DNA from 3 places in the Pseudomonas sp. XP1 genome. Region 1 is predicted to be linked to each of the others. Evidence: predicted binding sites of a transcription regulator. Region 1 holds the regulator's gene; each other region holds the start of a gene.

Region 1 (2,174 bases):
GGCCGGCTGATCGCTGAAGGCGACTCCGAAACCATCCTGGCCAACGACCTGGTCAAAGAGGTTTACCTGGGCCACGAGTTCCGGCTCTGACCCCGGCACGCGCCTGGAGTACTGGCAAATCGCCCTGAAGGCCGGGGTAAAGTTGTTACAGTGCTCTAGGCAAACGCTACAATTTAAGGCATAAAACTTGCTTGATCTGGCGCCCCGGCGCCCTCGTGTAGTGGATGGCGCATGCGCGCCGGCGAACAAGGTATTAAGCCCCAGCCATGAAACCATCGCTCGTCCTAAAAATGGGCCAGCAACTGACGATGACACCGCAGTTGCAACAGGCCATCCGCCTGCTCCAGCTCTCCACCCTGGACCTCCAACAGGAAATCCAGGAAGCGCTGGAGTCGAACCCGATGCTCGAACGTCAGGAAGACGGCGACGACTTCGACAACAGCGACCCGATGGCGGACAACGCCGAGAACAAGCCGGCCGCCGAAGTCCAGGACAACAGCTTCCAGGAAAGCACTACCAGTGCCGACACCCTGGAAGACGGTGAGTGGAGCGAGCGCATCCCCAACGAACTGCCGGTCGACACCGCCTGGGAAGACATCTACCAGACCAGCGCCAGCAGCCTGCCGAGCAACGACGACGACGAGTGGGACTTCACCACCCGCACATCGGCCGGCGAAAGCCTGCAAAGCCACCTGCTGTGGCAACTGAACCTGGCTCCGATGTCCGACACCGACCGCCTGATCGCCGTCACCCTGATCGACAGCATCAACGGCCAGGGCTACCTGGAAGATACCCTCGAGGAAATCTGCGCCGGTTTCGACCCGGAGCTGGATATCGAGCTGGACGAGGTCGAAGCGGTACTGCACCGCATCCAGCAGTTCGAACCAGCCGGTGTTGCCGCCCGCACCCTGGGCGAATGCCTGTTGCTGCAACTGCGCCAGCTGCCCGCCAGCACGCCGTGGATGGCCGAAGCCAAGCGCCTGGTCACCGACTTCATCGACCTGCTCGGCAGCCGTGATTACAGCCAGCTGATGCGTCGCATGAAAATCAAGGAAGACGAGCTACGCCAGGTCATCGAGCTGGTACAAAGCCTCAACCCGCGCCCCGGCTCGCAGATCGAGTCCAGCGAGCCTGAGTACGTGGTGCCAGACGTCATCGTGCGCAAGGACAGCGACCGCTGGCTGGTGGAGCTGAACCAGGAGGCCATTCCGCGCCTGCGCGTCAACCCGCAATATGCCGGTTTTGTGCGCCGGGCCGACACCAGCGCCGACAACACCTTCATGCGCAACCAGTTGCAGGAAGCGCGCTGGTTCATCAAGAGCCTGCAAAGCCGCAACGAAACCCTGATGAAGGTGGCCACGCAGATCGTCGAGCACCAGCGCGGCTTCCTCGATCACGGCGACGAAGCGATGAAGCCGTTGGTGCTGCATGACATCGCCGAAGCGGTGGGCATGCACGAGTCGACCATTTCGCGGGTAACCACGCAGAAATACATGCACACGCCGCGTGGCATCTACGAACTGAAATACTTTTTCTCCAGCCACGTCAGCACCTCCGAAGGCGGAGAATGCTCGTCTACGGCGATCCGCGCGATCATCAAGAAACTGGTTGCGGCGGAAAATCAGAAAAAGCCATTGAGTGACAGCAAGATCGCTGGTTTACTGGAGGCACAAGGCATCCAGGTAGCCCGTCGCACCGTCGCCAAGTACCGCGAGTCCCTCGGCATCGCACCGTCGAGCGAGCGCAAGCGACTGATGTAGCCCCTGAGATGTGCCACAGCGTTTGTGGGGCAGGTGCAAGATCTGCCTCTTTATGCACGGGCAACAAAGGAGAAGCTGTATGCAAGTCAATATCAGTGGACAGCATGTAGAAGTCACCCAGCCACTGCGCGATTACGTGCTTGAAAAGCTCGCTCGCGTGGAAAGTCACTTCGACAAGATCACCAACGTGCAGGTCATCATGAAAGTCGAGAAGCTGCAGCAGAAGGTCGAGGCGACCTTGCAGATTCCCGGCGGCGAAGTGGTTGCCAACGCCGAACACGAAGACATGTATGCAGCGATCGACGCCTTGGCAGACAAGCTCGACCGCCAACTGAAAAAACACAAGGAAAAACAGCAAAGCCTGCTGCAAGGTGCAGCTGCCCGCTGATCCCCCTCATCCATGATCCGACTTGA
Region 2 (2,174 bases), on a different contig from region 1:
TCATCAGCTCGGCATTGGTCTGGAACGCGCGGCTGGCGGAGATCATGTCAGCCATCTCCTCAACCACGTTGACGTTCGGGTAGTAGACGTAGCCATCCTTGTTCGCCGCCGGGTGGTTGGGCTCGTAACGGGCCTCCAGGTTGCTCTGGTCCTCAACGATGCCTTTTACCTGCACGCCCTGCCCTGCCTCGCCCTGGTCTTCGAACAGCGACTGGCTGCCGCCGGCCTGCGCGTCCTGGAAGGTGGTGGCGAACACCGGGTGGCGGGCGCGGTAGGTCTGGTCGATGCTCGAGGAAACGGTCTCGGCGTTGGCGATGTTGGACGCAACGGTGTTCAGGCGCGTGTTCTGCGCACTCATGCCGCTACCGGCAATATTGAAGACACTGGAAAGGGACATGGTCATTCTCCCCGCAGGGCCGAAACCAGCCCTTTGAATTTACTGTTGAGCAAGGTGAAGCTGGCCTGGAAGCCGACGGCGTTTTCGGTGTAGTTCGATTGCTCGATCTGCGCGTCCACGGTGTTCTGGTCGATCGACGGCTGCGTTGGCGTGCGGTACTTGAGGGTATCGTCAGCCATGGCCAGGCCCTCGGCCTCGATATGGCGGCTGTTGGTACGATCCAGGCTGAAACGGCCGCCGCTTTGCTGCTTGTCGCTTTCGGCAGCGAGCACCGAGGCGAAGTCCATGTCGCGCGCCTTGTAGTTGGGCGTGTCGGCGTTGGCGATGTTGTTGGCCAGCACTTCGGCACGCTGAGCGCGGAAGCCCAGGGCCTTTTCGTGAATACCAAGCGCCTTGTCGAAACTGATGCTCATGTCGGGGAAACCTTCGGAGGTTGACCGGAATATCGTTGGGCAAGGTATAGCAAGTGCTGTGCCAACCAACAGAAACCCCGGAAATACGGGCTTGCAGGGCGAGATGCTGCCAGAGTGATGCCAGAAAAGCGGCAAAGGCCTTCCGCCTTGGGCGGCGAAAGCGGCAATTGCCGGGCGGCAAAAGCGGCAAAACAAAAAATTGACGTCAGCATTTCTCCTGTGCCGGCCTCTTCGCGGGCAAACCCGCTCCCACAAGGTTCTGCACAGCTTTCAAGGTCGGCGCGGTACCTGTGGGAGCGGGCATGCCCGCGAAGAGGCCGGCACAGGCAAACAAAAAGGCCGGCAACTTTCGCTGCCGGCCTTTGTGCTTACTTCGCCTGGTAGATGATTCCCGGGCTGCACTGCACCATCTGGTAATGGTCCGGCAGCCCGTTCAGCGCCTCGGAAGCCCCGAGGAACAGATACCCGCCCGGCTTCAAGGTACTGTGGATACGCAACAGGATGTCCTTCTTCACCTGCGCCGAGAAGTAGATCAGCACGTTACGGCAGAACACCACATCGAACTTGCCCAGGCTGGCATAGCTGTCGAGCAGGTTGAACGAGCGGAACTCGACGCGGCTGCGAATCGCAGGCTTGACTGCCCAGCGCCCCGCCCCCTTGGTGTCGAAGTAGCGCTGCAGGCGCTCCTGGGACAAGCCACGGGCAATCGCCAGGCTGTCGTACTCGCCGGTCTTGCAGTTGGTCAACATCGTGCCGGACAGGTCGGTGGCAACGATCTGCGCGCCCATCTTCAACTGGCCGAGGTTGCTGCGCTCGAATTCGTCGATGGCCATCGAGATGGAATACGGCTCCTGCCCCGACGAACAGGCCGCCGACCACATGCGCAGGCGCTGGCCGGGGTTGTTGCGAATGAACTCGGGTATGACCTTGTTCTTCAGTACCTCGAACGGATAGGTATCGCGAAACCACAGGGTCTCGTTGGTGGTCATGGCATCGACCACCTGCTCACGCAAGCCGCCGCGCGGCTGGGCCTGGATCCGCTGAACCAGCTCGCCCAGACTCTTGATGCCCTGTTGCTCCATCAGCTTGTTGAGACGGCTGGAGACCAGGTACTGCTTATTCTCGCCCAGCAGGATGCCACAGGCTTTCTCCAGGAAGACCCGGAACTGTTCGAAATCCAAATTACCCGTAGACACTACTGCCGCCTCTTTTAAATCACTGGTGCCGGGGGCCTGCCCCCGGCTGCTTCAATGCGCTGCCTTGATCCGGTCGACTACCCGCTGGGCCAGGTCGTCCGGCTTGAACTTGGCCAGGAAGTCATCGGCACCGACCTTCTTGACCATCGCCTGGTTGAACACCCCGGA
Region 3 (2,174 bases), on a different contig from region 1:
GCAAGACTGGCACCAATGAGTGGACCATGTACACCCTGGTCGATGGGCGCAACCCGTTTTCGCCATCCTCCACCGCGCCGCTGACTGGCACCATCAGCTTCAACAGCGATGGTTCGGTCAAGAGCATGACTGCGGACAATACCGGCCACCCGGCGGGCTCGTCGTTCACCGTGACCAACAACACCTTCACCATGACTGGCTGGGTGCCGGCGGTTGAAGATTCTGCGGGTAACTGGATCTCCAACGGCGCGGTGGGCAATGCCGATGGCATGCGCCTGGCGATGAACAGCACCACCTCCTACAACACCGAGACCGCGCGCATGTCGCAGTCCCAGGACGGCTACGCGACCGGTATCCTGTCGAGCCTGAGCATCGACTCGACGGGTGTGCTGTTCGCCAGCTTCAGCAACCAGCAATCCCGCGCCATTGGCCAGGTGGCCCTGGCCAGTTTCGCCAACGAGCAGGGCCTGCAGCAGATTGGTGGTACCCGCTGGACCGAAACCTACACGTCCGGTATCCCGGGCATCGATGCGCCGAAGACAGGTACCCTGGGCAGCGTCGAGTCCAACGCGCTGGAAGGCTCGAACGTGAACCTGACGCAGGAGCTGGTAGAGCTGATCAAGGCGCAGAGCAACTACCAGGCGAACGCCAAGACTATCTCCACTGAAAGCACCATCATGCAGACCGTCATCCAGATGGCCTGATGGTCGCTGGCTGAGTGCATGTGGGCGAACCCCTTTGTCATGAAGGGGTTCGTCGTCTTTGCCGGAGGGGTCATGAAAAGGCTGGTTGTCACATTGTTCGCTGCTTTTTGCCTGTACCAGGCCCAGGCCGGTACGGCGCCCTGGTGGCGCTGGGAAAGCCAGGTGGATGGGCGCCTGGTCTGCTCGCAATGGCCGCCGGGGGAGGGCTGGAAGAAATTCGCCGGGCCTTACAGCAATGGTGGTTGCCGCGAGCCTTGAATAAACCTGTACCGGCCTCTTCGCGGGTTCACCCGCGAAGAGGCCGGTACAGGTTTGCCGCCATCGGCAACCAAGCGCCGGATAACCGGCGTCCAACACACCGACTGCCCCCTCGAAAGCCCGTATCCACGGGCTTTTTCATGATTTCGCAAAGTTGGTTCGGAACTTGCTTTCTAGCTCGCATAGCAACGGCGAGCGGCAAACGACCGCCAGTGCAATGGAGGATGACTGTGGACAAGATGCTTTACGTGGCCATGACCGGTGCCAGCCAGAATGCGCTGGCGCAGAAGGCGCACGCCAACAACCTGGCGAACATTTCCACCAACGGTTTCCAGCGAGACCTGGAGCAGGCTCGCTCGATGCCGGTGTTCGGCGACAGCTTTCCGTCGCGCGCCTTTGCCATGACCGAGCGCCCGGCCACCGACTTCAGCGAAGGTCCTATGGTGGAAACCGGCCGCGATCTGGATGTGACGGTGACCGGCAAGGGCTTCATCGCCGTGCAGGCGCCCGATGGCAGTGAAGCCTACGTACGCACCGGCAGCCTGAACATCGATGCCCTCGGTGTGCTGCGTGCCGGCAACGGCATGCCGGTAATCGGCAACGGCGGCCCGATTGCGATTCCGCCAGAGCAGAAGGTCGAAGTCGGCGCCGATGGCACCATCAGCATCCGCTCCATGGGGGAAGACCCGCGAGTGATGGCCGAAGTCGACCGCATCAAGCTGGTCAACCCCGATACCAAAGGCCTGACCAAGGGCCTGGATGGCCTGATCCATACCCGCGACGGCCAACCGGCCGACGCCGACGTCAACGTACGGGTGGTGTCGGGCTTCCTGGAAGGCAGCAATGTCAACGCCGTGGAAGAAATGACTTCGGTACTGGCGCTGTCCCGTCAATTCGAACTGCACGTCAAGATGATGAACGCGGCCAAGGAAGGCGACGAAGCCATGGCGCGTGTTTTGCAAATCGGCTAATCACTTTTGAACGGGTGCCGTAAAACAGGCGCACGAGGAGAACTTACATGCTTCCGGCTCTTTGGGTCGCTAAAACCGGCCTGTCCGCCCAGGACACCAACCTGACGGTCATCTCCAACAACCTGGCCAACGTCTCGACCACCGGCTTCAAACGGGATCGCGCCGAGTTCCAGGACCTGCTGTACCAGATCAAACGCCAGCCAGGCGCGCAGTCCACCCAGGATAGCGAGCTGCCTTCCGG

What was found. The regulator sigma-54, encoded in region 1, starts transcription at its own class of promoters, with help from an activator protein. The targets are predictions, from matches to a motif close to ANTGGCATNNANNTTGCTNT.
Region 2: flgB (flagellar basal body rod protein FlgB) is a predicted target of sigma-54. The motif match lies at 857-876, and genes of this name have one in related genera.
Region 3: ACK1U9_RS02995 (flagellar basal body rod protein FlgF) is a predicted target of sigma-54. The motif match lies at 1,116-1,135, and genes of this name have one in related genera.

The regions. Positions count from the first base shown of each region.
Region 1 covers NZ_JBNRIJ010000010.1:167,997-170,170, forward strand. Annotated here, with positions in the region: gene lptB (LPS export ABC transporter ATP-binding protein) at 1-90, shown strand, start outside; gene ACK1U9_RS12145 (RNA polymerase factor sigma-54) at 267-1,760, shown strand; gene hpf (ribosome hibernation-promoting factor, HPF/YfiA family) at 1,840-2,148, shown strand; gene ptsN (PTS IIA-like nitrogen regulatory protein PtsN) at 2,161-2,174, shown strand, end outside.
Region 2 covers NZ_JBNRIJ010000002.1:138,586-140,759, reverse strand. Annotated here, with positions in the region: gene flgC (flagellar basal body rod protein FlgC) at 1-397, opposite strand, end outside; gene flgB (flagellar basal body rod protein FlgB) at 400-810, opposite strand; gene cheR (protein-glutamate O-methyltransferase CheR) at 1,179-2,006, opposite strand; gene ACK1U9_RS02960 (chemotaxis protein CheV) at 2,058-2,174, opposite strand, start outside.
Region 3 covers NZ_JBNRIJ010000002.1:142,210-144,383, forward strand. Annotated here, with positions in the region: gene flgE (flagellar hook protein FlgE) at 1-704, shown strand, start outside; gene ACK1U9_RS02990 (hypothetical protein) at 777-962, shown strand; gene ACK1U9_RS02995 (flagellar basal body rod protein FlgF) at 1,193-1,933, shown strand; gene flgG (flagellar basal-body rod protein FlgG) at 1,981-2,174, shown strand, end outside.